One region of the Shewanella sp. 30m-14 genome, then DNA from elsewhere that is predicted to be linked to it. Evidence: predicted binding sites of a transcription regulator. Region 1 holds the regulator's gene; each other region holds the start of a gene.
The links. The regulator sigma-54, encoded in region 1, starts transcription at its own class of promoters, with help from an activator protein. The targets are predictions, from matches to a motif close to GTTGGCACGNNNNTNGNNT.

Region 1 (7,544 bases):
TTTATGTTTGCCATCTTTGAAGTGAGCAGCAAGGCGCTCAGTGATATAAACCGATCGGTGTTGGCCACCGGTACAGCCAATCGCAATGGTAAGGTAGCTACGGTTGTTACGTTCTAGATCGGGTAACCAAGTTTCGAGTAGATCTTCAATCTGTTTAATAAACAGGTTGACCATTGGGCGTTCATTTAAGAAATCTTGTACTGGTTGGTCGAGCCCAGTCATAGGGCGCAGGTCGGGCTCCCAATGTGGGTTTGGCAAAAAACGTACATCAAACATAAAGTCAGCTTCGGTTGGCATACCATGTTTAAAACCAAACGATTCGAAGTTGATCATCAACTCTTTATCAAGATTGCCAAGTAGGATCTCACGCACCTGATCATTAAGATCGTAAATGTTGAGATTTGAGGTATCGATATAATGATCGACAATGTTGGCTAGCGGCTCTAGCAAGCGACCTTCTAGCGCAATGGCCTCTTTAAGCGAAATGTTATCGTGCGATAAAGGGTGCAGACGACGGGTCTCGTTATAACGTTTAAGTAGCACTTCATCGCTTGAGTTAAGGAAAAAGCTTAATAACTCAACCCCATCAGGCAGAAAAGTGAGGTGCTTAACCAGCTCATCTTTCTTTTCTGGCAGGTTACGAATATCGACACTGATGGCGACAAGCTTAGTGTTACCCGATAGCTCTTTGAGTAAGGTCCCCATCATTGGCAAGGGCAGGTTATCGACACAATAATAGCCGAGATCTTCTAGCATTCTTAATAGAACGGACTTACCTGAACCGGAGCGACCTGAGACTAAAACAAGCTTCATCGTATGATTACCTGATAGACATTAAACAAAATGTATGATTTTTGTGGTTATATTGTGTAAGTGTATAGATTAACTTTTTTAAGGCTGAAAGCAAGAAGTTGAGCGGGTGAATAAGAATAAATAATATTGCTGTAATAATTACTTAGGTCTTTAAATCATTTACCTTTTGTGTAAAAAATAAATAACTTAAAGACCTGAGTAGTTAGCTATTGGGTAATGACTTGGTATAGCTCTGATTCATTGCTGGTCTTTCTCAACTGCTTAACCACCGCTTTATCGTTGAGTTTTTCAGCCATACAAGACAGTGTTGCTAAATGTTGCTCACACTGATCAGATGGCACCAATAAAGCAAATAGAATATCGACAGGCTGCTTATCGAATGAGTCAAATGGGATAGGAACTTCACATTTAACTAATACTGCAACTGGACGTTCTATATTCGACAGCCTTCCATGAGGAATCGCTATACCATTACCTATTCCCGTGCTACCCATTTTCTCTCGTGCCAAGAGACTTTCAAAGATCTCTTGTGAAGAAAGGGTTGGGTACTGGACAGCGGCAATGTCACTGATTAACTCCAGTACTTTTTTCTTACTGCCCGGAGTGGCGCAGGTAGTGCACTCCGGCTGCAGGATGGTACTTAGTTCCATCGTTAGTGTTTAGTCAGCTTCTCTTTGTGTTTAATAACCTGACGATCTAGTTTATCGATCAGGGAGTCTATTGCAGCATACATATCTGCATGTTCCGAAATAGCAAATACTTCCCCTTTTTTAAGGTGAATTTTAGCTTCGGCAATCTGCTGCATTTTTTGTACATTCAAAATAACGTGCACATTATTGATCTGATCGAAATGTCGTTCAAGCTTTGTAAATTTCTCTTCTACATAACCGCGTAGTGAATCGGTGATTTCGATGTGATGTCCTGTCAGGTTGATTTGCATTATCGATCCTCCATGTGCCTAATTTTGAGTTATAAACTCTTACGTTGGTTTGAGGGCGGGATCAGCATCGCTTCTCGATATTTTGCAATCGTACGTCTAGCAACTTTAATCCCTTGTTCAGCCAGAAGCTGGGCCATTTTGCTATCGCTTAACGGTTTCCTCTGGTTTTCAGCTGCGACTAATTTCTTAATAAATGCCCTAATTGCTGTCGATGAGCATTCTCCGCCATCGTCGGTACCCACATGGCTTGAGAAGAAATATTTTAGTTCAAAAATGCCCCTTGGGGTGTGCATGTACTTCTGTGTGGTAACGCGTGAAATGGTAGATTCATGCATTTCAACAGCTTCGGCAATGTCATTGAGTACCATAGGTTTCATGGCTTCTTCACCGAACTCAAAAAAGCCTTGCTGGAATTTGACGATACAGTTTGTCACTTTCAATAAGGTGTCGTTGCGGCTTTCCAGGCTCTTTATAAACCACTTAGCTTCTTGCAGGTGGCCACGGATAAATTGACCGTCGGCCTGATTCGTTGTGCTACGCGCCATTGATGCGTAATGCTGATTAACATTAATCTTAGGCATATAGTCAGGATTTAGCTCTACCACCCAGCGACCTTTTTTCTTGCTGACAGACACGTCGGGAATGACGTATTCATCTTTACTGCGTGCAATGGCAAGCCCAGGTCTTGGGTTAAGAGTTTGGATCAGTGTGATCGCCTCACGTAAATCATCCTCTTTGAGTTTGGTTTTACGCATTAACTGCCTAAAATCACGCCCCGCAATAAGGTCTAAATAGTCTTTAATCAGTAATCTTGCATTTTCAATGTGCGGTGTATCTGCGGCATATTGTGCTAGCTGGATAAGTAGGCATTCACTTAAGTTGCGGGCGGCAACACCGATAGGATCAAAATGTTGAATTCGTTTTAAAACGGCTTCGACTTCATCGAGTTCAGTTTCAGGATCGCCCATCGCTTCGAGAATTTCGTCACAGCTCTGGGTTAAATAACCTCGTTCATCGATCGCATCAATAATCGCGGTGGCGATAGCAAGATCGTTATCTGAAAATGGGGTGAGGTTCTTTTGCCACTCAAGATGCTCATATAAGCCTTCGCTAGTCTCGCCTTGGAATGGCATGTCATCTTCACGACTTACGCCTGAGCTAGCATTAGAGGAAACGGTGTAGACTTCATCCCAAGTGGTATCCATAGGCAGGTCATCGGGCATGGAATCTTGGGTGAGGGCTTCGGAGGTGTCAACGCTTGCGCTATCTTGGGTGAGTTCACTATTAGAGTCATTTACAGAGTGATCTTCATCGTTGATCATATCGCCATCTGACTGCTCTTCATCTAGCTCCAGTAACGGATTAGAATCTAATGCTTGTTGGATCTCTTGTTGCAGCTCTAAAGAAGACAGTTGTAACAGGCGAATGGCCTGTTGTAACTGGGGAGTCATAGTGAGCTGTTGACCCATTTTGAGCTGGAGTGACGCTTTCATTTTACCGCTATTCCCTACACTGTAGTTAAACGTTAAAGCTCGTTGAACTGGCGAAGGTTGCTCAAAAACTCAACACGTTGATTTTTTTTTGGAAATAATTCCATATTGAGTTTTTCAGCTTCCATACTGTGAATTAACTATAGCCTGAATTGTTCACCTAAGTACACCGCTCGAACCTGTTGGTTGTCCAAGATTTCGGCAGGTGTACCTTCAGCAATCAGATTTCCGTGGCTTACTATGTAAGCACGCTCACAAACGTCCAAAGTTTCGCGAACATTATGATCGGTGATCAGTACGCCCAGACCGCGACTCTTAAGTTGTTCAATAATTTTTTTAATATCGATAACTGAAATGGGGTCAACACCCGCGAACGGCTCATCTAACAAGATAAACTTTGGATTAGCTGCGAGTGCCCGAGCAATTTCTACCCGGCGGCGTTCGCCTCCAGACAATGCCATACCTTGGCTGTCACGAATGTGAGTGATATGAAACTCTTCGAGTAGATGCTCAAGTTGTTCTTCACGTTGCTCGTTATTGATGTCATGACGAGTCTGTAAGACGGCCATGATGTTGTCACGTACTGACAGCTTTCTAAAAATACTGGCTTCCTGAGGTAGGTAACCGATACCTTTACGGGCGCGTAAATGCATAGGATCGAGCGTAAGATCGTCATCATCAATAAAGATCTTACCCTTATCACTCTGTACTAGGCCAACCACCATGTAGAATGTCGTTGTTTTTCCTGCACCGTTTGGGCCAAGCAAACCAACAATCTGACCTGTCTTTACGGTTAAGCTAACATCTTGTACGACGGCACGATTTTTATAGCTCTTAGCAAGATTGACCGCTTTTAAGGTGATTTGGTTCATTGCTGTTCCTGCTTTTTCGCTGGCGATTCTGGTTTCTCTTCCTGATAGGTTTCAGGCTGAATAATGGTGATAACTCTGTCATCGCCCTTGCCAGTACTTTCTGCAATAAGCTGTTGCAAACTGATGTTGTATTTAATGCGGTTACCTGTGACCTGGCTACCGTCTTGCGCTAGGGTGGCTTCGCCGACTAAGGTGAGTGTGCGCGTAGCAAGTTCGTAGCGGATCTCTTTTGCGCTAGCCGTTGCCGGGCGTCCATCATCCATTATTTGGGTGTAAGTGGCTGGGTTACCAGTCGCCACAAGCGTTTTACCGCTCTTATCTTCTTTTGAGAAAACCCGTAGCTTATCGGCATTCATCTTGATTGTGCCCTGAGTGACTTCGACAGGCCCAAAAAAGATAACCTGATTATTCTTGATATCAGCTTCTTGGCTAGCGGCCGCAATTTTCACCTCTTGCATCAGGTCATCAACTTTAGCAACAGAGCTGAAACTGAGCAGACAAAATAGGCCTGCAAGGATAGATTGATTGTATTTCATAGCGTCCTTCTACTCAGCTAAAGCGTTTTCTTTAGCTAGTATGAGTGTAAAATTGTTCAATATGTTGGCGTTACTGAGCTTCGTAGATACCTTCTACTTGGCTGATTAGTTTTACGCTCTGGGCATTCAGGTCGGCATATAAGCCTACACCTTGAATGACGAATTCGTTGCCAGTGACGTGGATAATTTCATCTGACGTCATGATCATAGTATTCAAATCAAGATCTAAATAGCTGGTGCTTAACGTCTGTATCGGCTCTTCTGGGCTAATCGAGTCGATAATAACATTGTTTTCTAGCGTTACCTTGCCAGTGACTTTATTCAGGCTGCCTTTATCACTTTTAAGTCGCCATTCGGCTAGGCCATCATCAGGGTAAATGAGATAAACAGGCTCAGTAAAATAGGTCATATTGACGCTATCAAAGTGTTCCATGTGTTTCGCTGTTACTTCGCTATTGATGAAGCCTAACTCGTTATATTCGATGCTACGTAGATCATCGATAATATAGTCGGGTCGCTGACTTGTATCGATATTCAGCTCCTGCTCGCTTTTTTTAGACTGAACTTGCCAATAGAGCAAAAGTGCAGTGCCAAAAAGTGCGATTATCGCAAGGGTGACGCGGTTCATATACTCATCCCATGAGCTGAGTCAAACTTGTCTTGGCTTAATAGTAGTAAATCAGTGAGTTCGCGTAGGGCGCCGTGGCCGCCTTTAATATGGGTGGTCATTTTTGCATGTTGTTTTACATATGGGTGACCATCGGCCACACAAACGGAAAGACCAACCTGCTGCATAACGGGCAAGTCCACCATGTCATCACCAATATAAGCGACCTCTTCAGGGCTAACATTATAAAGTGATAGCAGTTCATTATAGGGGGCTAACTTGTTATCGACACCTTGGTAGATGTGGGTAACGCCTAGAGCGGTAAACCTGTCTTCAACGATTTGTGATTTACGACCGGTGATAATCGCCACTTGGATGCCACTAGATAATACTGAGCGTACGCCATATCCATCACGAGTATGGAATGTTTTAAGTTCTTCACCGCTGTTGCTCATATAGACTAGGCCGTCGGAAAACACGCCATCAACATCGCAAATGAGTAGTTTTATCTTGCTGGCTGCTTGCCAGACTACATCGCTAATAGGGCCGTATAAACCTTGCTTGGACATATTAAATTACTCCTGCTTTGACCATATCTAGCATGTTTAATGCGCCAACAGGCTGTTGTTTGTCGTTAATCACGATTAAACCATTAATACTCTTAGTATCCATGACTTTTAATGCTTCTGCTGCAAGCACGTTATCGGTAATGGTGACGCAGCCTTTAGTCATCACCTCTGCGATAGGAGTAGTGCGTAAATTGACTTCAGCGTCGATAACCCGGCGTAGGTCACCATCGGTGAAAATACCGACTAAGGTGTTGCTGGCATCAACAACCGCTGTCATGCCTAAGCCTTTTTTAGAGATCTCGTACAGCGCCTCAGTAATACAGATATCATTTTGCACACTTGGTAACTCACAGCCCTTATGCATGACATCACTGACTTTAAGTAGCAATTTTCGCCCTAGGCTACCGCCGGGGTGAGACAGTGCAAAGTCATCTTGAGTAAAGCCGCGCGCTTGCAATAACGCAACCGCTAGGGCATCGCCCATGACTAATGTTGCTGTGGTGCTCGACGTTGGTGCAAGCCCAAGTGGGCAAGCTTCTTCTGGTACTTCAATGCAAAGGTGCAGTTGCGCCAGCTTCGCCATATTAGAATCTGGCTTACCCGTGACAGAGATCATTGGCAGCCCCATGCGCTTAATGACTGGCATTAAGGTTAAGATCTCACTCGACTCACCTGAATTTGAAATCGCAAGTACGATATCGTTCTCACTCAATACGCCTAAGTCGCCATGGCTAGCTTCACCGGGATGCACAAAAAATGCAGGTGTACCTGTGCTGGCTAGTGTGGCTGAAATCTTGTTGCCAATGTGTCCTGATTTGCCCATGCCCATCACGATAACTTTACCTGTGCATTGCAATATTAATTGGCAAGCTTGGGCAAATTCTGAAGAGTCAATGTACTGATACAGATTATCGAGTGCTTGTTTCTCGATATCGATGACCTTAGTACCCCATTGGCGTAGTTGATTTGCATCTACCATTTCTTGGTCTCTCTTTAAATTGCTGCTTAACGTATCGCACCCATTGCTAAGATAGGAAGAGTAATGCCTGGTATGCGATAAATGTAATAAGTAATACTACGCCATGCCATGGTTTTAGCTGTCTGGCGCGTCCAGATAATAAGATCAGTATTGCAAGTGCGCTGCTTGTTGCAAGCACCATATAAAAATCACGGGTACTCGCCGCTGCATCAACAGCGCCAGGCGCTATAATGCCAGGTATAGCAAGTACCGCTAGAATATTGAATAAGTTTGAACCAACTATGTTACCGATCGCAAGGTCATCTTCTTTTTTTAAGACTCCGGCAATACAAGCGGCGAGTTCTGGCAGACTGGTACCGACTGCAATAATGGTTAAACCGATAACTAAATCAGACAAATGATACGCTTTAGCGATCCCTACTGCACCTTGTACCATCCAGTCTGCGGATAATGGTAACAATACCATACCCACAATCAGCCATAAAATGGCTTTACCCGTTGGGACGTCGGCAGGCACTTCGCTTTCTGCTTCAACGGCTAATGCATCTTTGTCTTTACTGTTTAAGCCATGCCAGATTAGGTAACCCATTAAAGCGATAAATAGCACTAATAAGCTAATGCCTTCGATACGGGTTAAAAAACCATCGTAAAGAAAGTAACCTACAATCACTGTAGCGACTAGCATCATTGGGATTTCACGTTTGAGTGTCTGTGAGCTCACCGAAATTGCGCCGAGCA
Region 2 (7,544 bases), on a different contig from region 1:
GGAGTGCAAGAGAACTGGATGTTAAAATGCTCGCAGGCCTCTCTAAGCGCAGGAATAAACTCAACAGGTAGCTCCCACTCTTTTCTGTCACGATGCATTGCGCTTTTCTCTAAAATTTCAGCAGAAAATAGCTGATCAATTTTAAAAAGTTGAAATTTGACGGCATCACAGCCAATCGCAGCAGAAGTTTCGATAAACTCGATACAGCGATCTAAGCTTTTATGGTGGTTGCTAGAGACTTCTGCAATAAATAGGGGGTGACTCATATTTTATACTTCCTATTTTCGAGGATGATTTTAGTGCTGCTTGCTTCAGTTAAAGTAAGCATATTGATTGCACTGGGATAATCGGCAGAGGATAGCACACTCTTTGATGTTCATTCTGGCCTTCGACTCCGTTATCCTAACGCATATCGTATTTAACGCTATCGGCAGGTTTTCGTGCAGTTTTAGTCGTTTTGGCAAAAAATATTGATGATAGGTGAGAGCACTGGTTAATGGCTCTGGTTAAAAGGCTCTGTTTTAATAAGCGCATAAGCAATATTGTGAGAAGCCAATTATTATGGAGAGTCAATTATTATGGAAGATAGTTGTTATGGAAGTGCGGAGGGTAGCAGTTATAGAGGAGCGTTGCGATAAAGTTGGCTATCGGTTTTTTTGGTAGTTAAAGTCCATCTTTTGGTTTAGTGCACTGAACTGTACGCTTAAATTGACTCTCCTTGTAAGGTTTTATCGTGCACACATAACTTTCCGTAATTGTGGCGCAATGTCAGGGAGAATGGGCTGCTTTGCCTATAATGAACAAAATGTGAGAACTGTGCTTAAAGTGAGCATTTATCTGCTTCGCAAATATCGACAATTAGTATAGTATGCGCCACCCAAAAAATTCACGGTAAACCCCCTTGCTGACAACGCAAACTAACGCGCTATACACCGACCTGTCTGGTTATTATGATTTGATGTGTGCCGATATTAACTATCAAGCACAAAGTGACTGCATTCGCCGTCTGCATCAATTATTCGGCAATAGAGGCGTCCGCCATCTCGACTTAGCCTGTGGTACAGGTCCCCATGTTCAATATTTTATTGAAAATGGATTTCAAAGTAGCGGCCTAGATATCAATCAGCCGATGCTCGATATTGCTAAGCTACGTTGCCCTGAAGCCGATTTTGTGTGTCATGACATGGCCAATTTCACGGTCGATGAGCCATTAGACTTGATCACCTGTTTTCTGTATTCCATCCACTACAGCGATGGTATTGAAAAACTGAAAGAGTGCATTAGCAGCGTACATCGCGCGTTAGCAACGGGCGGTATGTTTTGTTTTAACGCCGTAAAAAAGACCCGAATAGACAACAGCTCAGTGGTTAGCCATAGCGCAGCTCATGAAGACAGTCAGTTTGTGTTTAGCTCAGGTTGGTATTACTCGGGTGACGGTGAAAAACAGGCGCTTAAACTCAGCATTCAAAAAATAACCGGCGATATCACCCAGTCTTGGCAAGATGAACACCCTATGGTCGCGGTCGGATTTGCACAATTGCAGCAGTTACTGCAGCCTTACTTTGAAGTGCATATCCTTGAACATGACTACGACAGGCTGACGCCTTGGGATGGCATTTCAGGCAACGCTATTTTTGCCTGTGTGAAAATCTAGTCATCGCGATAATATTCGCCGCGCAGTATTATTTGAGCAAACTTAAATGAAAAATGATCCTGCGCGTAAAGCAGAACGTGAATAGATAAAGTGCATGCTCAAAGTCCCATCGTAAACAACCTACTTAGCTTAAGCTTGTTTAATCTAGCGAAATTTTATTTTAGATACTGAAACGTTTAAGACGGTGGTGCTTATTGAATAGCATATACAAAGGAGTGTATATGGTCTCCCCACAGGGACTCGAACCCCGATCGATCGCTTAGGAGGCGACTGCTCTATCCTGTTGAGCTATAGGGAGACGATGCTGATTATACTGGTTTTACACTAGATGAAAAGAGCTGATGAAAAGTCTTTAAATTTAGTTGCTTAATAAATGTTCTGCGGCTGAGCATTTTGCAGGCTAATCCCATTTATTTAGTGATTAACCTGCAATTTACGCCAGTAATGTTAGCCAGTCATTTTAGTGCAGTCCTGTCGTTCAGTTAGTGCAGGCTTAAGCCTGCTCCAGTTATAGCTTTATCGCCAAGTCATTAATTTGAATATTGAGCGATGCGGCGATGCCATCTAATACCGCTGTAGCACTTTCTTCTGTCACTTGATCTATGGTGATGGTCGCTTTACTTTTTCCTGCCACCGCGCGCATGTTATCGAGTCTATCGGGCATATTTTGCTGCAATACTAGTTGAAGCGTGTCACCGACTCGAATGCCGTGGCGTCTGCCTAGGTTGAGGATAATCCTATCGGCCTGTTTAGATACCACCTGACCGAGTAGTGGGCGGCAATTTAAGCTGTTATCTAAATCATTGCTAACTTGAGCCAAAATTTGATCAATTACCTGGCCGTAGTCAGAACTCCAGAAACTGGTGCTATTAGAGTTAACCGTTTGCTGGCGCTTAAACTCCCATTCTGCCGCTTGGCTGTATTGTTGACTCCAGACTTTCTCGCCGCTAATACCATGAAAGAGCGATACTCGAATTTGAAAATTACGCATGGGGTCGTTGTCCCACAGCCCAAGGGTACTGGTGAAATCTTCAGTTGATATATCGATGATCTCTGGCAGCAGAATATATTGGCTGTCTGTTATCTCACTCAACCAGCTAGGTAAGCGATAGCCACGCACATCAATTAAAGCTTGGTCTATGTCTAAACGCTCATTGGCATGGGTCAGTGGAAAGCTACTGTTAGAGTGTTGCTCTAGCGTGAAGGCTAAACGCTCTGACAGGTTTTGCTCGAACAGACCAATATTGCCGACTCTAAGCTGGGTTCTGTCTTTGATTAATGCCTGGGGGATTAAAATGGCCGCTTTAAGCTGGCTACTTTGGCAAGTGTCGTTGAGCGGTTCAATGATATCGATACGAACATTGACGGTGATTTCATTGTTTTCAATACGCTCACTGATAAGTTCAACATTTTGGCTTTGCGCCTGATGTGCCATGGCAAAAGTGTCATTGATTAATTGGCCGTTACTGACGGTTTGTTGGCTACTAAAGCGTGCACCGGACTGTAACGTGGCATAACTTACGGCTTGGTGAATGGCGTTTTCTCTTGCTTGAGTGACGTTGTTATCGGTAATTTTTGCTTGGCCACTGGCAGTGATCCACTTGGCTTGTGCTGGCAACGTGACAACGGATGACATTAAGCACACGAGTGCTGTGATTGAATATAGCGCTGGTTTCATCTTACCTGTCCAGTTTTCGAGAAATTGATGGCATGGTTATTGTGCATAGTTACTCTGCATATTTGTTTGACATAGCTTTTTGCATAGCTTTGTGCCGGATAACTGACAAACCTGCCTTTTAGCAATGAGTTAAGCAATTAACGTGCCTGTATCGGCAGATTTGTGGCTATCCTTTAGCAGGAGTACTCGATGATTTTTTATTAACAGCTGTGTAGAAGAGGACACTGAGCTAGGTCTGAGAAGTTTAGGGCCAAAATAGATAAAGTTTTGGGCTGCTTTGCCGATATGAATTTAATAGCATTTATGCGTACGGATAAGGTCGGAACGATTACTGCAACTCGTTGTAGTGATTAACGTCTGATAGGAAGTTTAAACATGTATAAGCCCATTATTTTTCTATCTTTACTGCTGACTATCGGCTGTGCAAGCACCGAGGGCGATAATCCCGCTGAGCAGCAGATGGCTAACGGTTATGGTTTGCCGCATACCGCTGCGATAAATCATTTGTCTCAACAGATGGCCAATGAACTGGTTCGGCAAAACGACAGCTTGCGCCCAAATCAGCCATTGCTGGTGGCAACCCCGGTATTGGTATCAGATATGACATCGACCAATGCGCTTGCTTTGCAATATCAACAAGGTTTGATTGCGGCGTTACATGATCATCAGTTCAATTTAGTTGATATTAATGTCAGTGATGCCCTTAAGGTCACTGCTGATGGTGAGTTTATTATGAGTCGTGATTGGCAGCAATTGTCCTCAGACTTACCGGTTGAGAATGTGGTGGTTTCGACGATGAGTTTATCGACCCAAGGGGTGGCAATTAATAGCCGAATCGTCAATGTGACTAATAACCGTGTGGTATCGGCGGCGCAAGGTTTTGTTAATGCCGCTGCGATGCCTGGTTATATTCGCGTTTCAGAAAAGGTAGTGTCAGAAAATGGGTTACTTTATCGCAATAACCAAGGCGGGCTGCAATCGGTGAAAATAGTAGGGGATAAATAGATGAAAGCCGTTATTTTATGTGCCGCGTTAACCCTTTGTGCATGCTCGGCACAAGACCGCTATGTGCAGTATGAAACAGAGGCGCCACGCTCTTTTCCCAAGTTGAGCGCAATCGGTTATGCACCGCTGGACACTCAACCTGCAGCTGAACATTCTCAGCGTGTATTAATGGCAATGCAAGCCTCGAAAATTGCGGCGTATCGCGAACTTGCAGAGCAGGTTTATGGTCAACAATTGAGTGCAAGTAGCCAGATGAGTGACTGGATGTTATCTAGTGATGAAATTCAAGCGTCTGTATCGGGCGTTATTCGTGGTGCTAAAATAGTAAAAAGTTATCCTGCTGGTGAGCATTATGTGACGGAACTAGAGTTAGATTTTGAGCAAGTATGGGCACTATATCAGCAGCAACACCGCTCGCAACGAGTGAAAGAAATTACGTATTTTTAAGGGGCAGGGCGTTCGCAGGCTCACTTCGAGGACGCTTCGCTTCTAGGTCCTAGGAAAAGCGCAAGAAAAGTCAAAAGCTTGCATTGGTTTTATTTATGCAATTGCTTTGATCTTTATGCTTTGCTAGAACCTAGAACCTAGAACCTAGAACCTAGAACCTAGAACCTTCTTTTTTCGTAGGTCGGCATTAATGCCGTCGTTTTTCTTTTCCTTAAGCGAAGCGCTCCGTAGTGACCTTCAATTAAATTAAACAGTCACGTGCCGTAAGGCCGAAGGCCGTTCGTCTTCGCGTTTCCCGTCTTAGCTTTAACCTAGTACCTGCCTTTCCTCGTACCTTCTTTATAAAGTAGGTCGGCCTTTATGCCGTCAGTTTTGAAGTGATACGTAAGCTTTGATGGGCTAAAGCCGAAGCTACAGCTCAAGCTACAGCTCAAGCTACAATTGCGATGATACGTTATGTTAGTTGTTACGGTGGGCTCTGTAATGTCTAGGCTCTTTGCTTTTGTGTAAGCGAAGCGTTCTGTAGTGACCTTCAATTAAATTAAACAGTCATGTTGCCGTAAGGCCGAAGGCCGTTCGTCTTCGCGTTTCCTGTCTTAGCTTTAACCTAGGATCTAGAAGTCGCAACGCGACGCTCTCGAAGTGACATTCAATTGAGACAAAGTCACGTCCTCGCAGCGAAGCGTCCTTCATTTAAAACCGTTAAGCTTTTAAATTATTTCCAAGCGTTGAAATACTAGAGGTTTTTCCTTTGCCATCGTAAGTTAGGCTCGACGCATTTCGGCTTACCTGTAGCGCTTGTGAGAATCGATTTAAGCTGGCTAAACTTAATTCAATCAGTGACTCATTTTCAGCATTGAGTTGTTGGCACTCGGCTAATAAGACTTTGGTGTCGGTCACTTGTGTAGATAATGTAGGATCGGTTTTTAATAAGGCTAGATCAGGCTGAACGGCAATCATCTCATCATTTTGTTTAAGGCTAGCCAATAGGTTTGCCTTAGTGCTGGCTAACGACAACAAAACATCGGCTTGCTGAGCATGCAAGGCTTGTTTTTCTTGGCTAATAACCGCGTTTAGCTCAGTCAACACTTGGTGTTGTGAGCTAAGGAGTTGAGATAAATTTGTCATAATGGCCTTGTTAATTTTCGCTCTATTGAGTTCGCTGCTTTGACCCGTTATGTCCTACTTTGCACATAAGCTAGCACATAGCGCTTACTTTAAATCTTTAAGATTATTTTCAAAGTTTGCGATGTTACTTGCAAGCTTATCTGGATCGATTTTGTAACGCCCTTCGGCAATTGCGGCTTTAATTTCGTCTACTTTCTTTTGGTCTATTTCTGGCATGTCAGCCATCTTAGTTTGTACATTTTGGATCTGTTGAGCCTGTGCGGTAATCGACACCGAGTCGCCTTTCTGTGCGGCGGGAGTGGGTGTTGTTGGCGCAGTTTGTGCTGATGTTGCTTTGGTACTCGCACCCGTACTAATTCGCGTATTGGCGTGAGGGTTTACTTGTTTAATATCAATAGCCATTTTGAAATCCAACAGTTAAAAAAGAGTTTCTTACCCATGCTATCGGCAGCATCACTGGTTACTTTAGGACTTTTTACATTCTTCTATTCGTACATTCTTACATTCTTACTTCGACTTGGCCAACGCCAGTGACGCGAGCATCGAGTTTTTTATGGGAGTGGCTATTTTTTATGCGAACTTTATCACCCACGTTGCCATCATGCAGTGCTTCACCAACGGTTTTAATTTCAAAATTGTCAGAGCGCGCATATATCGACACGCTATCGCCTTTACACACAATACAGAGTTGGTTGGCAAAAATGGGGTGCCCCGGTGCGACACGTCGTTTTAATCTCGCCCCTATCACTTCGGAGATACTTTCAAACTGTTGGCCCCGCAAAGTGGTTTGCTCAATATATTCGAGTGCAATATCGTCTCTAGATAACAGATCACCCGGCCCCATGGTCGATTTTGCGACTACAACAGGGTACAGGATCTCCACTCTTACCGATAAGAACATCTGCCATGGATAACTTAAATCTGGACTGTTGCAGCTAATTTTAACTGTATTGTTACGGCGGATAGCACGATCGCTGGCGATTTCGGCGGTGATGGGTAAGTAGCAGTTGGGTAAGTTGACACGCGTATCTAGGCTCTGAGGGCTGATATTAATCTTTGCCTTATCAGGCGCTTCAATTTTTTCTTCAATAGCCGCTATAGCTAATTGAGAAATGGTCGATACAGATGGAATACTGGCAGCTGTAGTGGCAGTTGCCGCCATTGGGGTCAAAAGTACAACTAAAATGATGCAAAAGTAGATTTTCATAATGAATGCAGTGGCTTGATTCGCTAATATGCGACAATATTGTGTTATGTGCTGAACTGCAGTCATCTTTATCCTTTTGGATTGGTTGGCGTCATTAGTTTGACTGAAAAGGCCGTACTCGCTTGGATAGCTCCAAGTAAGCAATTAATGTGCCTAAAAGTGATGGTTGTGTGAAATATGGCGTGAAACCTTGTGTGAAATACACCGAGTGTAGCCAAATTATAACGACTATTTACACACACTAATTAAATTGAAATAGATATCGCCTACATGAGTAGGTACAAGGCAAAAAATGTATGTCGAATATTCTCGAATCAGTCAATAAACGGACTCAATTGGTTGGACAAAACCGCCTAGAATTATTGTTATTTAAGCTAAATGGACGTCAACGATTTGGTATTAATGTTTTTAAAGTCAAAGAGGTG
Region 3 (7,544 bases), on a different contig from region 1:
GAGACAGATGCACAGTGAGCAATCATCGATTTTAAGTATGATGGCAGTGGCCTCTAAAAGTGATGCACTAGCTATCGCCTCTAAATCCTATACTGATGAATATGCAGCCTTGTTAGGGTTACAGGTATTTGAGTTGCCCTTTGATGTGGAGCCTATCGAGTATTACATGGTATGGAGTCACAAATTGCAGCTAAGTCCGGCGAATATCTGGCTTAGGGATACGTTAAATTTAGCCATTGAACTTAGAGGACTGGCTTGAGGGACGGGGGCTTTTTACTTCTGTGTTGATTGATTTCATACGGGAACAAGCATTCCACCATCTCTTTGCCTGAATGAGTTAGCCAAAAAACACTCTAGGTAGATCACTTTATTATACTGGTTGGTATGGGTGTAAAAAATGCCTGTCAGCTCATGCTGTACAGGCATTTTTAAAGCCGAGATACTTACTGTCTGGCTAGACGTTGGTTCTCTGCCGGATGTTCAAAGTCGCTGCGATACGGATTGATATCTAAACCACCACGGCGAGTGTAACGGGCGTAAACGGTTAGTTTCGCACATTGGCAGAAACGTTTGAGATCAACGAAAATTCGCTCAACACATTGCTCGTGAAACTCATTATGCTGTCTAAATGAGATGAGATATCTAAGTAACTTCTCACGGTCAATCTTTGGCCCTTGATAGCGGATCATCACTGTGCCCCAGTCTGGCTGTGAAGTGATTAGGCAGTTTGATTTTAACAAGTTTGATGTCAAGGTCTCTGCGACAATCGCTTTACTATCGACGCTGTCAACTAAGTAGTCAGGGTTGAAGCTATAGTCATCAACTTCAATATCTAGATCATCGATACAGGTACCCGGTAGCTCTACAATGCGCTGGTGGCTAAACTGTTTCGGCTCGATAACTTTAACAGTGACTTCGCCATCGGCGCAGGCGCATAAATCTTGGGTTAAGCGCTCTTGTACCGCTTGCAGGCTATCGAATCGAGTCTGGTTATAGCTGTTTAAATACAGCTTGAACGATTTAGACTCGATAAGATTCTTACTATCAAAACTGAGACTAAACTCAGCAATAGCCACCATAGGCTTGCCTTTCGCATTTAACCAGGAAAGCTCATAGCCAGTCCAAATATCACTGCCATGAAACGGCAATTCTTGAGTCAGGCCAATAGCATCACGGTTTAACTTACGCGGCACGCCTTGAAGTAAAGATGCATCATACTGCTCTTGATAACCTGTCGACTTTCCAAGCGTTAATTCTGAAAGTTCGGGTGCGTTACTATAGGGATCATGATGTTGTGTCATCAATACGGTTTCCATGTCAAAATAGACCCCTATTATAACTGATTTTGGAACTGGCTTAAGTGTCTTCTTTACCCGCTTTAGATCTTTTTTTATCTAAATATCAACAAGCCTATGTAGAAAAGCTTGGTGAGCAGCCTCGATATTACGCCCAGCAGCAAGAGTCTGACTGCATTACGAGTGAACCTGATGCCGATGAAGCGGTTTTTTGGCAAGCTGTGATCAGAGACGAGCCTGGTCAGTTTGATAATGTTGAAACAGCACTAGAGCTTAGCTTGACCCCTGAAATTAATGCTTTTTATGGCCGTCACTTTTCTGCGCCGCTGTTTTTTGACTCAAAGTGGGGCACTGGTGAGCTTATTCAAGTTTGGAATCAAACAGACTTTGAATACTTGCAGCAAAATATCATTGGTCACTTAATGATGAAGAAGAAGCTTAAGCAAGAGCAAACTTGGTTTATTGGCGTTCTCGATGAAGCTGATAACATGCTGACGGTGAATAATGCCGACGGCAGTGTGTGGATTGAGATCCCAGGTGAAGCGCAGAGTACTATGCTTGCTAAGTCGTTGAATGAATTTATTGAGCAATTAACGCCCAGAGTGACGCCGCCAGTAAAGCTGATTGAAGAGTCTATGCCAGAGCTCGATCACCCAGGTATTTGGCAGCGTATGAAATTAATGTGGCGCAATCTACGCGGCAAGTAATCGATTTATTCATTGTATAAAGAAAAATGGCTCAATATTAATTGAGCCATTTTTTTATGGGGAAATTTATAGCAAAGCTATTTTTTTAGGAAAGCTATCGAGCTTTATAAGTGATCCCAAGAGATATTAGACACGATGCGGCAGGTCTCGCAGCGAAAATGAAACATATCTAATAATGGCTCATCGAGTAACCAGTCTTTGCTACCACACTTAGGGCAGGGGCGCTGCTTTTCAACGGCAAGGCTTTCACCGCCAACGCGGTACAAGTAATAATAAGTTGGAATTTGGGTTAGGTATTCAACTCTGCCCCGTAGATCCCAGCCACGTCTAAAGAGGTCACTTTGGTGGCTAGTTAACTCTTCAAGCGCTGCAAACTCAGCCTTGGTTGCAGCAGCCATTTGCAGCTCATCACAGGCTTGCCATTCAGTTTGCCAACGGATCAGGCGTTTATGGTCGCCATTGGCTGTCGCTGGGATTTGATATAACGGGATAGGCTGCAGGGTATCGCCGTTTCGAAGCGGTGAGCACATATGCACATAACTGGTATATAACAGCTGCCAGCTAGGAGTCTCTTGACTTGAGACCTCAGAATTAATGTCCTGGCCGATATACTTCTCTCGTGGGGCTAATAGCTTGGCTTCGGTCAGTTCACTGAGTGCTGTTTCAACCCATGGGCTGTTGAAGCGCTTAGATAAGCTACTTTTCTCTGGCGTTAGCAGCCTGACTTTAAATTCGCCATCGTTAAAGGCGACGGCAAATTCACGGCCTAAAATTTGCCCATTAGCGCGATACGCTTCAAGTAAGCCATTAATCGCTTTTTCTGCGGCTGTGATTGTAGTGTTATCAAAGCATTCAAATCGTAACTCAATCACATGCATTAGATATTGTTTCCTTCACTGGTATTTTGGTGTGTTTTAACTTCACTAAGTTGCTGCTTTAGTTCGCTATACTGCTGTTTTAGAACACTGAACTCACCTTTTAACAGGCTAAACTCTTGCTCAAGTTGAGTGATTTTATTTGCTTGCTCTGAGTGACTTAATGCGGCGTTGTCATCGCTTTCCTTTGCAGTGGATATCAGCGCCGACAAGGCTTTTTTGTCTTCATTACTCATGGATTTAAACTGTTGCAACCCTTGGATCAATATAGGCATTGCTATGCTATTGCCGAGTTTAGTCTTTATGAGTGCCAGTGTTGCGGCTTTGCCTTCATCATCGAGCCTTTTGGCGGCAGCTAGTACTTGTTCTATTGGACTCATGGTTCGTCAAATTCCTTACTCGTTAGCATTTTCGTTAATCTATTAGCGAAGCTAAAACGATGAAATTAATAAAGTATTGTTAAAACAGTAACTTAGTGTTTGGCATGTTAATTGCTTTTTAAATAAAATCAAAACAATGTTAATACAGGAAGTTAAAGTGAAAAATAATTTATTAGGTTTAGTGTTTTTTGGGATTGCAAGCTTAGGGCTAACTGGCTGCGTGGTCAACGTTGGTGATGGCGGTTCAGAGAATGGTTCATGGGAAAAGGTTCAGGATAAAAACCGCGACAATTTGTCAAAAATCTCTCTTGGTATGTCTAAGAACCAAGTAACGACGCTAATGGGAACGGCTGATTTTAATGAAGCATACATTCAGCAAGATAAAGAGGTATACGTGCTTTTTTATCGAACTCAACGCACCCATGGTGATGGCAAGACTACAAAGGATGAATGTACACCTGTGGTGATCAGTAATAATGCGGTAGTAGGCTGGGGAGAAATGGCCTACAGCAAAATTTAGATCGCAATAGGCTTATTTTCTTAAAAGGGTGTCCAGCTGGTCGATTATTTCAGTCCACTGGGCATCTTCATTAAACGATTCAACTAAAAAATGTTTCTGTGAAGCTGTCCAAAACGGCGCTTCATGTAGCCGTACGTCAGCTGCTAATCCATGTTCAGCAATGAACTTTTCAATGGCTTCTTCATGACTTTCTAAACCCATTTGTAAAAAGAGTTGGGTGAGATCTTGTGGGGTGGTATCCATAACATATTTTACCTTGCGTTAATGATTTCTCGCTTTATCTCAGTATGGACGATAAAGCGATTTATCGGCAAAACCGTCACTCATTTTTTGACATTGCGCTTTGGAATTGATTATTAATTGCACTTTTCTAAGGGCTTGCTACATTGGAGTTGTGTGATGGAGAACAAGGAAAATAACAATGGAAAATCAAACCATGGAAGAATGCCGCGCAGTTTACTTAACCGCTGAAGATTTACGCATTGCAGCCTCTATTCTATATAACGCCTATCATGATGACCCTTTCTTTTTAGAAGCTTTATTTAATGGCGATAAAGCGCAGTACGAACAAAAACTTCGAGGTGCGATTCGAGAAGAACTTAATGAGATCTGGCAGCAAGAACAGGCACTAATTGGTATGTTTGCTGGAGAAAGATTGGTAGGTGTTGCTTGTATCATGACTCAGCAAATACCGTTAGGTGAGGCGCGTTATTGGCATTGGCGTTTAAAAATGCTGTTAAGTACGGGCTGGCAATCGACTCAGGCACTTATTCATAAAGAAAATCAAATAATCGATAATTTGCCGAGTAATCAATGTGGCATTTTGCAATTTATTGCGATAGCAAATAACGAGCAAGGCAAAGGCTATGGTAGCTTACTGGTAAAAGCTGTTCAAAGTTGGTGTGATGAACAGCCGCATCTTGATGGCGTGGGTGTTTTTGCCAGCACGGCATCTCATATTGGTTTGTTTGCTGCACATGGCTTTGAAAGTCTAGAGCAGTTAGCGATTGGAAAAGTAAGCGGAGAACTACTGTTTTATCGAGGGCTGAACAATGAGTAAGCGCTTTGAGTCTTTTTGGGAGTTTTATCCTTTTTACTTGTCTCAACATCAGCATCAAACCTGTCGAGCTTTGCATTATGTAGGTAGTAGCCTAGTTATCTTAACGATGATTTATGCCTTATTGAGTGGTCAATGGTGGATGTTATGGCTGTTACCTGTAATTGGCTATGGCTTTGCTTGGATAGGCCATTTTATTTTTGAAAAAAATCGTCCCGCAACATTTGAGTATCCCTTATACAGTTTTTTAGCTGATTGGGTAATGCTATTTAGGGCGTTAACTCATAAAAATCAGTAAGAAACTCGCTTTGAGATAGGATTCTTGTAAGAGATCTCTCACGCAATTGTGGGATATCAGTAAAGTCTCATAGAGATACGAGTCTTTGTTTGTTATCAAGCTGTTGTTTTTAAATGTTTTTCGGGTTTATTTTGTTGTTAGTGTTTGGTTGCCACTTTGTATTTTTAATAAAACTGTTAAGTAATCGCTATAGCGAGTGAGTAAACTGGAAACCAGAAAGTGATTGATTTTGCAGGATGCAAATAGGACAACCTCAGGAAGAGGATTTTAGCTTAGGATAGGCTAATGAATGGACTCAGTACGTTTAGTACAAGGATATAAAAGGACTTACAAGGAAGATGCTGGAAGCAAGTTAACCAAGGATGATGCAAGGATCGCACATATATAGCGGGAAAGCTAAAATAAAGCTGTGCTAGGGCGTACCAATTGGTACGCCCTTTCTATTTTGGGCGAGATCAGATTATTCGCTTCGATTGATGTAAGAGATCTCTTACAGGTTCGTGAGAAATTAGTCCTAAATTAAGCTGTTTAAATGTATCTAAATAGCATAAACAATTTAAATACAATGTGTTAGCTTGGTTGGTTGTTTAATGGTTTGTTAAGGTGCGTGTTAAATAAATGTTTGGTCACGTATTTATCTTACATTTTGAATTACTATTTAGATGTGCAAGGAAGCATGATTTATTAAGGAAGGTTCACGGACGAGCGAGTGTCGAGACTACGGCACTTAATGGATGACTATCATGGACGAGGCTTTCAAGGACTGATTGCTGGTACTACCAAGGAACGGCCAAACAATCCAGGATGGAAGGTTTTGCTACCTAGGAAGGTAGGAGCGCTAAGGATAGTGATGGAATGGACTCTCAAGGATGACGTTGGACACGCTCAGGATAGAGCAAGCTTGGTAAATGGACTATCAAGAAGAATGGAAGCGTATCGTAAGATACAAGGAAGATAAGGACTCATGGATGATGCAGGAGCAAAGTTACGCATGGATGGTGCAGGGAGCACTCATATAGCAGGATGAGCTTACACAATGATAGAAAAGGCGCGTCTCCTCTGGGGCCGCGCCTTTACTTCTTTTATAGGGCTCTGTTTATTTACATCAGCTTTAACGTTAAAGCTAACCTAACGTGCAGGGTTATTTACACCCACCAGAGCTGCAGTTGCCACGAGAGCGCCCGCCACCACAACCACCACCTAAAGAACCTTTCGACTCTGGCGCTTCATGCCATTCAGGTTCAGGGAAAATTGGCCATTGGATTTTTTGTATTTTTTTGCCGTGCATCCATAAGTTGCCACGGTATTGATTAATCCCATCAGTGCTAAACTCAAACAAATACTTTACTTTCCATGTGAGACCACTGCTGCCCCCTAGACTCGGTTTGGCTGACTCTTGGGCAATAGCAAGTAATTGTACTTTCTGTTTTTGGCATTCTTTATTTACGAAAATACGACTAATCTCAGCCATTTGCCTGAGTTGCCAAAAAAAAGCTGCAATAAGAATTACTGCTGCAATGATTAAAAAGTCTGTCATCATCCTTTCGTTACCTTAAACAAGCCGCCAATCGCGGCTGCAAGCTCTGCGCTACGATTAGGATTTCGCAATTGAGCCAGTAGCTGAGTGCGAATTAATGGAATAGCCACAATATCAGCAAAAATCTGGTTAAAGAAGTGCTGTTCTTGCTTTGCTAAAGCTTCTAAGTAGATAGTGAGAGTTTGCTCATCTTTTAATGCTGACCAATTACGAGCGGCTATGGTGATGAGCATGTCTAAAGATAAGTTGTTCGTTTCATGTAAGTGAACAATGGCTTGTTGACTTAACTGCGGCTGAGAAGCCAATGCCCTAAGGAAATAAGCTTTTTCAGTTTGGTCTGCACTGTACAGCTTTTCGAGTAGTTTTTGAGCTAGCTCATTATCGATATTCAAGTGTTCTAAACATTGACATGCGGCAATTTGAACCTCTGTTGCCCAGTTATCAAAGCCGTTTGTTAGATGTGTTTGATGGTCAAGCTCATCGGCTCTAACACTGACATCAGCAATACCCTGTAAGCCAATGTTCTGCCATTCTTCTGTCGGGTGTTGCCCCGATAGATACTGGTATGCAAACTCATACTGGGGTGACGCTTTTTGTCCTAGCTGTTTTCTAACTAATGCGTTAAATACAGCCAGCTTTTCTTGGGTTGGCTTAAAATTGAATGGATGATTTGCTAGCTGCTCTTGCTCTTGTTCGGTTAACGTTTTGGTTGGATCTCTGCCTAACGCTTCGACAATCATCTTAATAAACTGTGTGCGTGGTGCAGGAGACAATAGCCCGCGTTCATCTAACGGCAGTTTAATAAACCAAATATAGTGTTGCTGACTCGCATCCCAGAATACGATGGCAAATTGAGCGTGACCTTGAATGGGTGA
Region 4 (7,544 bases), on a different contig from region 1:
CAAAGGTATATTCATTGGCAAGGCCATCGGTATTATTACAGGCTTACATAATAGCTTGAACATGGACGCGGGTGGGGATGTCGCAAAAAATCTTAATGAGTTATATGATTTTATGTTACGCCGCATTTCAGAAGCAAACCTCAATAATGATGTTAAAGCACTCGATGACGTCAGTGGTATCATTAGAACGATTAAAGAAGGGTGGGATGCTATTCCGGCTGATAAACACCATATAGATTCCCATGCTAATGCAATGTAAGTGTTAGAGATGATAGGGAGGTAATTACGCCTCCTTTTTGTCACCTGTCAATAATATGTCTAACTACTGATTATAAAGTAGAGTTTTTAACCTAAAACTTAGTCTGTTCCTCATAAAATCCATCAGGGGCTTGCTAATAACGGGCTGATAATACACTATTCTATTCGGTAGATATTTGAGAATGAATTTTAGATAACTACCGGCCAGATAATGGCTTGTAAAAATTGGCTTGAGAAAAGCAACGAACACTAATAATTAATGCGCTGAAATATTTAAGCCTAACGGCCTTCGGAATGATGCAAACAGATCAACGAATTCTACTTATCGGTAACCAGTCTGAGCGAATTAATCGCTTGTCGTGTGTATTTGAGTTTTTAGGTGAGCAAGTCGAGCTGATCGATTTTGATAAACTTGAAATGCATACTAAGCAAACGCGTTTTCGTGCGATTGTTTTACCGTCTGAAAATCAATCGAAAGAACTGACTCAGTCTTTGGCTAGTGCGCTTCCATGGCAGCCTATTTTATTGCTCGGTGAAAGAGGCGACGTGAAAGCGTCGAATATTCTTGGAAGCATCGAGGAGCCATTAAACTATCCGCAATTAACTGAATTACTTCATTTCTGTCAGGTCTATGGACAAGTTAAACGTCCAGAGATCCCAACAAGTGCCAATCAGACTAAATTATTTAGAAGTTTGGTCGGTCGCAGTGAAGGCATTGCTAATGTCCGTCACCTTATTAACCAGGTTGCAAGCTCTGAAGCTACAGTTCTAGTTCTTGGGCAATCGGGTACGGGTAAAGAGGTTGTAGCCCGTAATATTCATTATATCTCCGATCGCCGTGATGGCCCGTTTATTCCGGTCAACTGTGGTGCTATCCCTGCCGAGTTATTAGAAAGTGAACTTTTTGGTCACGAAAAAGGCTCATTTACAGGCGCGATTAGTGCCCGTAAAGGCCGTTTCGAACTGGCTGAAAAAGGCACGTTATTTCTAGACGAGATTGGTGATATGCCCCTGCAGATGCAGGTAAAACTGCTACGCGTTTTGCAAGAACGGATGTTTGAACGTGTTGGTGGCAGTAAGTCTATCTCTGCTGATGTTCGCGTTGTCGCTGCCACTCATAGAAACTTAGAAACTATGATTGAAGAGGGCGGATTTAGAGAAGATCTGTATTACAGATTGAATGTTTTCCCTATTGAAATGCCAGCTTTGTGTGAGCGCAAAGAAGATATCCCACTATTACTGCAAGAGTTGGTGAGTCGCGTTTATAACGAAGGCCGTGGTCGAGTTCGTTTTACTCAACGAGCTATTGAGTCATTGAAAGAGCACTCATGGTCTGGCAACGTACGTGAACTTTCTAATCTGGTTGAGCGGTTAACCATTCTCTATCCGGGTGGATTAGTCGATGTAAATGACTTACCGATTAAGTATCGTCATATTGATGTGCCAGAGTATTGCGTAGAGATCAGTGAAGAGCAGCTTGAGCGCGATGCCTTAGCGTCAATTTTTAATGATGAAGAGCCAATCGACATTCCAGAAACCCGTTTTCCAAGTGAATTACCCCCGGAAGGTGTTAATCTGAAAGATCTTTTGGCTGAGCTTGAAATTGATATGATCAGGCAAGCGCTAGATCAGCAAGACAACGTGGTTGCCCGCGCAGCAGAAATGCTCGGTATTCGTCGTACTACGCTAGTTGAGAAAATGCGTAAATACGGTATGGGTAAAGATTGATAAAAGCCGGTTCAAGCTAAGACGAACGCTTCGCTCACGGAAGACGGAACGTTCGCAGGCTCACTTCGAGGACGGACTTCGTCCTGCTAGAGCGCTTCGCTTCTAGGAAAAATACAAGCAAAGACTGTTTAAGCTGAGATGATTCAAGCTAAGATGGTTTGAATCAAAGTGAACTTTCGATATTTACCTACTTTCTTGAATAAGCCAGAAGATGAGTCTTCTGGCTTTTTTATGGCTCATCGCGGTTTTTCGGCTTTGTATATCAATTATTGCCGTCGTTTTAATCTTTTCCGTAAGCGAAGCGTTCCGTAGTGGCATTCAATTTAATCAAGCTGCCACGTGCTGTGAGGCCTGAGGCTGTTCGTCTCTGCATGCCCGTCTCAGCTTTAACCTAGAACCTAGAACCTAGAAGTCACGCTCTCGCAGTGGCATTCAATTAAAGTCAATAGTCACGTCCTCGCAGCGCAGCGTCCTTCTTAGCTTTAAACAACTGGCACACTTCCTGCTTCACCCCATTCAAATGCAGTTTTTTTGACGGGGCCACCATGTCCGCTATTCCAAAACCACAAATCGATACAGCTAATGCGACTGATGCCGTTGGCAAAGCACATGTTGTTGATGTCAATGCTGTAAAGCGTCCACAGCTGGTTGATGTGCAGCAGGCCGCGAATATGTCAAATCGCTTGGATCATATTCTGCAGGCGATGCCTTCAGGCGTGGTGATTATAAATGGCGATGGTATGGTCACCGATGCAAATCCCGTCGCGATAGAACTGCTCGGTAGCCCGCTTGAAGGTTTACGTTGGCTACAAATAATAAATCGCGCTTTTTCACCCCAAGATGATGATGGCCATGAGGTTTCTTTACGAAACGGTCGTAGAGTTAAGCTTGCTATTACTCCGCTAACACCAGAGCCTGGGCAGTTAATTGTGTTAACGGATCTAACTGAAACGCGATTGCTGCAAAAAAACCTGTCCCATCTACAACGGTTATCAGCGTTAGGTAAAATGGTGGCAACTCTTGCTCACCAAGTCAGAACGCCGTTAAGTGCAGCACTGCTGTATGCCTCTAATCTTGCAAGCACCAAGATATCTGATGATGCTAGAAAGCGCTTTCAAGGTAAGCTTGTCGATAGACTTAATGAGTTAGAGCATCAGGTCAACGATATGCTGTTAATGGCAAAAGGACGTCAGCAAGAACTTGATAATATTATTGTTATTGAAGAAGTGGTTGATAACGTGTTGAGTAATTGCCAGCCAATCGCAGAGCAAAAGGCTTGTAAGTTGGTTTTTAATAATGAATCAAAGCAAAAAATTAGAGCCAATGATGCCGCTTTGTGTTCAGCAATCAATAATCTAGTGATGAACAGTATCGAAGCGGGCGCAAACCAAATCACGTTACATGCATTTGATACTAATACGGCTCTACACCTTGATGTCATCGACAATGGCAAGGGGCTGGATGCGGCTATGCAACAAAAGGTATTAGAACCTTTTTTTACTACCAAATCTCAAGGTACAGGTTTAGGTTTAGCCGTGGTGCAGTCGGTAGTGAGTAACCATGGTGGAAAGATGCAGTTTAGTTGCCACCCGGGCAATGGCTGCACAGCTTCATTGAAGTTTCCATTGCTGACAACCATCAAAAATGAGCAAGTACTAGGAGAGAGCCAGCATGTCTGAAGGTAAGTTGTTACTGGTAGAAGATGACGCATCACTGCGCGAAGCGTTACTCGATACCTTGATGCTAGCTCATTATGATTGCGTCGATGTTGGCAGTGCCGAAGAAGCCATTTTGACCTTAAAAAGCCAACGCTTTGATATGGTTATTAGTGACGTGCAGATGGAAGGCGTCGGTGGGATAGGTCTGCTTAATTACTTACAGCAGCACCATCCTAAAGTTCCAGTATTGTTAATGACGGCTTATGCAACTATCGATAATGCTGTTAATGCAATGAAGTTGGGTGCGGTGGATTATTTATCAAAGCCGTTTTCTGCCGAAGTATTAGTTAATCAAGTTTCTCGCTATATGCCGGCAAAGGCTGCTGAAGGCACACCGATTGTGGCTGATGAAAAGAGCTTGGCGTTATTGGCTCTGGCGCAGCGCGTAGCGGCCTCTGATGCATCTGTGATGATTATGGGACCAAGTGGCTGTGGTAAAGAGGTGTTGGCTCGATATATTCATCAAAATAGTCAACGCGCCGAGCAGCCATTCGTGGCGATTAACTGCGCAGCAATCCCTGAAAATATGCTCGAGGCTACCCTGTTCGGCTACGAGAAAGGAGCGTTTACTGGCGCCTATCAAGCGTGTCCAGGTAAGTTTGAGCAAGCACAAGGTGGCACCTTATTACTCGATGAGATCTCTGAGATGGAGGTGGGGCTGCAGGCAAAACTGTTGCGTGTACTACAAGAGCGCGAAGTTGAACGTTTAGGCGGGCGTAAAACGATAAAGCTTGATGTTCGGGTGCTTGCTACTTCTAATCGTGATTTAAAAGCCATGGCAACATCGGGCGAGTTTAGAGAAGATCTGTATTATCGTATCAACGTATTCCCGCTGACCTGGCCTTCACTTAATCAACGTCCAGCCGATATTTTGCCCTTGGCAAGGCATCTACTGCAACGTCATGCATTGATTGCTAATTACAGTGAGTTACCCGAATTAAGCGAATGCGCATCACGACGTTTATTGACTCATCGCTGGCCTGGCAATGTGCGAGAGCTTGATAACGTAATTCAAAGAGCCTTGATTCTATGCACTGCAAAAGAAATAACGGCAGCAGACATTATTATCGATTCAGTAGAATTAGATTTTAACCCTGAAAGCACACCTTTAGTTGTTAATAAACCCGCAGAGCTTGAAGGTTTAGGTGATGAGCTTAAAGCACAAGAACATGTGATTATTTTAGAAACCTTGACTCAATGTAATGGCAGTCGAAAGTTAGTTGCTGAAAAACTTGGCATCAGTGCCAGAACGCTGCGCTATAAGATGGCAAAAATGCGCGACTCAGGAATTCAAATACCTGCTTAAAAGCTAAGACGAACGCTTCGCTCACGGAAGACGGAACGTTCGCAGGATCTCTCACAGAACGCTGCGCTGACGGTACAAGCTGAGAAGGTACAAGCTGAGATGAGAGCACATAAAATAATTTTTTGTAGGTTGGGCTTCAGCCCATCAATCAAGGAGGCACACACAAGGTTTGTCGGGATAAATCCCGACCTACGTTAAAAAAGGGCTAGGAAGAGACGGTACAAGCTTTTCCGGCTTTTTCGTCTCAGCTCTATTCGGCTCTAAATCGTTTATGCTTTAATCGGCTTTTCCGTAAGCGAAGCGTTCCGTAGTGACATTCAATTAAATCAAACAGTCACGTGCCGTTAGGCCGCAGGCCGTTCGTCTATTGTTTTCCCGTCTCTGTTTTTAACGTCTTGGCTTTTTCTCGTTCCCTAGAAGTCACGAAGTGGCGCTCTCGAAGTGACGCAGTCACGTCCTCGCAGCGTAGCGTCCTTCTTGGCACTTCCCCTTCTTTTTACAAACTGGCAAGCTATTTGCTTTATCTCGCTATATCAACATTTTCGTCAAGAAAACGACATGGGAGCTAAGTATGCAAATTGGTGCGAATTCATTACTGCAAGAGATGCAGTCACTTAATGGTCAAATTGGTACTTCAAGCATTCAAACGGGCATTGCGCGCCAGGTTCAAAATACTTCAGGTAGTGATTTTGGTCAGCTGCTGTCGCAAGCTGTTGGAAATGTAAGCGAACTTCAATCAAATGCTGCTAATCTCGCCACTCGGCTCGATATGGGAGATACCACCGTCACTTTATCTGATACCGTGATCGCTAGAGAAAAATCAAGCGTTGCTTTTGAAGCAACCGTGCAAGTGCGCAATAAGCTCGTAGAAGCTTATAAAGAAATTATGAGTATGCCTGTTTAGGCCGTTATTACGTAGAAACAGGGTGCAATAGTGAGTACAGAAATGGTCGTAGGTACAGGTTCTGGTTTAGCAACCAACCCGCAAACATCAGGTGTTCAAGAAGAACATAAGCCTGGCTTAATGGGGTCCTTAGGTGGCGTCGATATGTTACGCCAAGTGACGATGATTTTGGCGCTTGCTATCTGTCTAGCCTTAGCTGTTTTTGTGATGATCTGGGCTCAAGAACCCGAATATCGCCCCCTAGGGCAGATGAGTACCGCTGAAATGGTGCAGGTACTTGATGTTTTAGACAAAAATCAGGTGAAATATGAGATCCAGGGTGACGTGGTTAAAGTGCCCGAGGATAAGTATCAAGATGTAAAGATGATCTTAAGTCGTGAAGGCTTAGATAGTGCTGCGAATAAAGATGATTTCTTATCTAAAGATAGTGGCTTTGGCGTCAGTCAGCGTATGGAGCAAGCGCGCTTAAAGCACAGCCAAGAACAAAATCTTGCCCGTACCATCGAAGAATTAAAAAGCGTGACCCGCGCAAAAGTGATTCTAGCCTTACCGAAAGAAAACGTATTTGCTAGAAACCGTTCAAAACCTAGTGCAACGGTTGTAGTGAGTACAAGGCGCAGTGGTTTAGCTCAAGAAGAAGTCGACTCCATTGTCGATATCGTGGCTTCTGCGGTGCATAACCTTGAGCCCAATAAAGTCACCGTGACCGATGCTAACGGCCGCTTACTTAATTCTGGCAGTCAAGACGGCGTATCAGCTATTGCTCGACGTGAGCTTGAAATTGTTCAGCAGAAAGAATCAGAATATCGCAATAAAGTTGAGTCGATTCTGATGCCAATCTTAGGTCCTGAGAACTTCACATCTCAAGTTGATGTCAGCATGGATTTCACCGCGGTTGAACAAACTGCCAAGCGCTATAATCCAGACTTACCAGCATTAAGAAGCGAGATGGTTGTAGAGAACAATTCCAATGGCGGCATTAGTGGCGGGATCCCTGGCGCCTTATCAAATCAACCTCCAATGGCATCAGATATTCCTCAGGAAGTTAATGCAACAGAATCGGTAAAGCAAACATCGGGTAGTAGCCACAAAGAGGCGACACGTAATTTCGAACTCGATACCACTATTAGCCATACTCGTCAGCAAATTGGCACACTACGTCGTGTCAGTGTTTCCGTGGCTGTTGATTTTAAAAATGCGCCAATGGCAGAAGATGGCAGTGTTAACCGGGTGCCGCGGACTGAGCAAGAACTTGCCAATATCCGCCGCTTACTAGAAGGTGCTGTCGGTTTTAATACCCAGCGCGGTGATGTGATTGAAGTGGTTACCGTGCCATTTATGGATCAGCTTATCGAGGCTGCTCCAGCGCCTCAATTGTGGGAGCAACCTTGGTTTTGGCGTGTGATAAAGCTCGTACTGGGAGCATTAGTGGTTTTGGTATTGATCCTTGCTGTAGTGCGCCCAATGCTGAAAAAATTAGTATACCCAGATAGCGTCAACATGCCGGATGAGCCATCGGTAGGTGGTGAATTAGCAGAAATTGAAGATCAATACGCTGCAGATACCTTAGGCATGTTGCAGCGCCCTGAAGCGGAATACAGTTATGCCGATGACGGTTCTATTATGATCC

Region 2: a site for sigma-54 is predicted at 3,651-3,669, ahead of ACVBIU_RS12620 (FlgO family outer membrane protein). Genes of this name have one in related genera too.
Region 3: a site for sigma-54 is predicted at 3,356-3,374, ahead of ACVBIU_RS09485 (DUF3192 domain-containing protein). Genes of this name have one in related genera too.
Region 4: a site for sigma-54 is predicted at 5,513-5,531, ahead of fliE (flagellar hook-basal body complex protein FliE). Genes of this name have one in related genera too.

The regions. Positions count from the first base shown of each region.
Region 1 covers NZ_JBRILW010000005.1:9,764-17,307, reverse strand. The annotation lists gene rapZ (RNase adapter RapZ) at 1-813, opposite strand, end outside; gene ptsN (PTS IIA-like nitrogen regulatory protein PtsN) at 1,020-1,463, opposite strand; gene hpf (ribosome hibernation promoting factor) at 1,466-1,753, opposite strand; gene ACVBIU_RS05185 (RNA polymerase factor sigma-54) at 1,783-3,246, opposite strand; gene lptB (LPS export ABC transporter ATP-binding protein) at 3,384-4,115, opposite strand; gene lptA (lipopolysaccharide transport periplasmic protein LptA) at 4,112-4,651, opposite strand; gene lptC (LPS export ABC transporter periplasmic protein LptC) at 4,722-5,279, opposite strand; gene kdsC (3-deoxy-manno-octulosonate-8-phosphatase KdsC) at 5,276-5,827, opposite strand; gene ACVBIU_RS05160 (KpsF/GutQ family sugar-phosphate isomerase) at 5,829-6,806, opposite strand; gene ACVBIU_RS05155 (calcium/sodium antiporter) at 6,853-7,544, opposite strand, start outside.
Region 2 covers NZ_JBRILW010000015.1:61,286-68,829, reverse strand. The annotation lists gene ACVBIU_RS12640 (N-acetylneuraminate synthase family protein) at 1-266, opposite strand, end outside; gene ACVBIU_RS12635 (class I SAM-dependent DNA methyltransferase) at 902-1,654, shown strand; tRNA gene ACVBIU_RS12630 (tRNA-Arg) at 1,877-1,952, opposite strand; gene ACVBIU_RS12625 (flagellar assembly protein FlgT) at 2,163-3,332, opposite strand; gene ACVBIU_RS12620 (FlgO family outer membrane protein) at 3,708-4,337, shown strand; gene ACVBIU_RS12615 (LPP20 family lipoprotein) at 4,338-4,784, shown strand; gene ACVBIU_RS12610 (flagella synthesis protein FlgN) at 5,487-5,912, opposite strand; gene flgM (flagellar biosynthesis anti-sigma factor FlgM) at 5,997-6,314, opposite strand; gene flgA (flagellar basal body P-ring formation chaperone FlgA) at 6,412-7,119, opposite strand; gene ACVBIU_RS12595 (chemotaxis protein CheV) at 7,416-7,544, shown strand, end outside.
Region 3 covers NZ_JBRILW010000010.1:63,705-71,248, reverse strand. The annotation lists gene ACVBIU_RS09510 (LysR family transcriptional regulator) at 1-259, shown strand, start outside; gene queF (NADPH-dependent 7-cyano-7-deazaguanine reductase QueF) at 444-1,301, opposite strand; gene syd (SecY-interacting protein) at 1,361-2,002, shown strand; gene ACVBIU_RS09495 (Zn-ribbon-containing protein) at 2,107-2,880, opposite strand; gene ACVBIU_RS09490 (hypothetical protein) at 2,880-3,257, opposite strand; gene ACVBIU_RS09485 (DUF3192 domain-containing protein) at 3,394-3,777, shown strand; gene ACVBIU_RS09480 (DUF2789 domain-containing protein) at 3,790-4,020, opposite strand; gene ACVBIU_RS09475 (GNAT family N-acetyltransferase) at 4,199-4,837, shown strand; gene ACVBIU_RS09470 (Mpo1-like protein) at 4,830-5,132, shown strand; gene ACVBIU_RS09465 (DUF3301 domain-containing protein) at 6,274-6,672, opposite strand; gene ACVBIU_RS09460 (DUF3549 family protein) at 6,669-7,544, opposite strand, start outside.
Region 4 covers NZ_JBRILW010000015.1:35,865-43,408, reverse strand. The annotation lists gene fliS (flagellar export chaperone FliS) at 1-259, shown strand, start outside; gene ACVBIU_RS12500 (sigma-54 dependent transcriptional regulator) at 553-1,986, shown strand; gene ACVBIU_RS12495 (sensor histidine kinase) at 2,532-3,665, shown strand; gene ACVBIU_RS12490 (sigma-54-dependent transcriptional regulator) at 3,658-5,010, shown strand; gene fliE (flagellar hook-basal body complex protein FliE) at 5,582-5,914, shown strand; gene fliF (flagellar basal-body MS-ring/collar protein FliF) at 5,957-7,544, shown strand, end outside.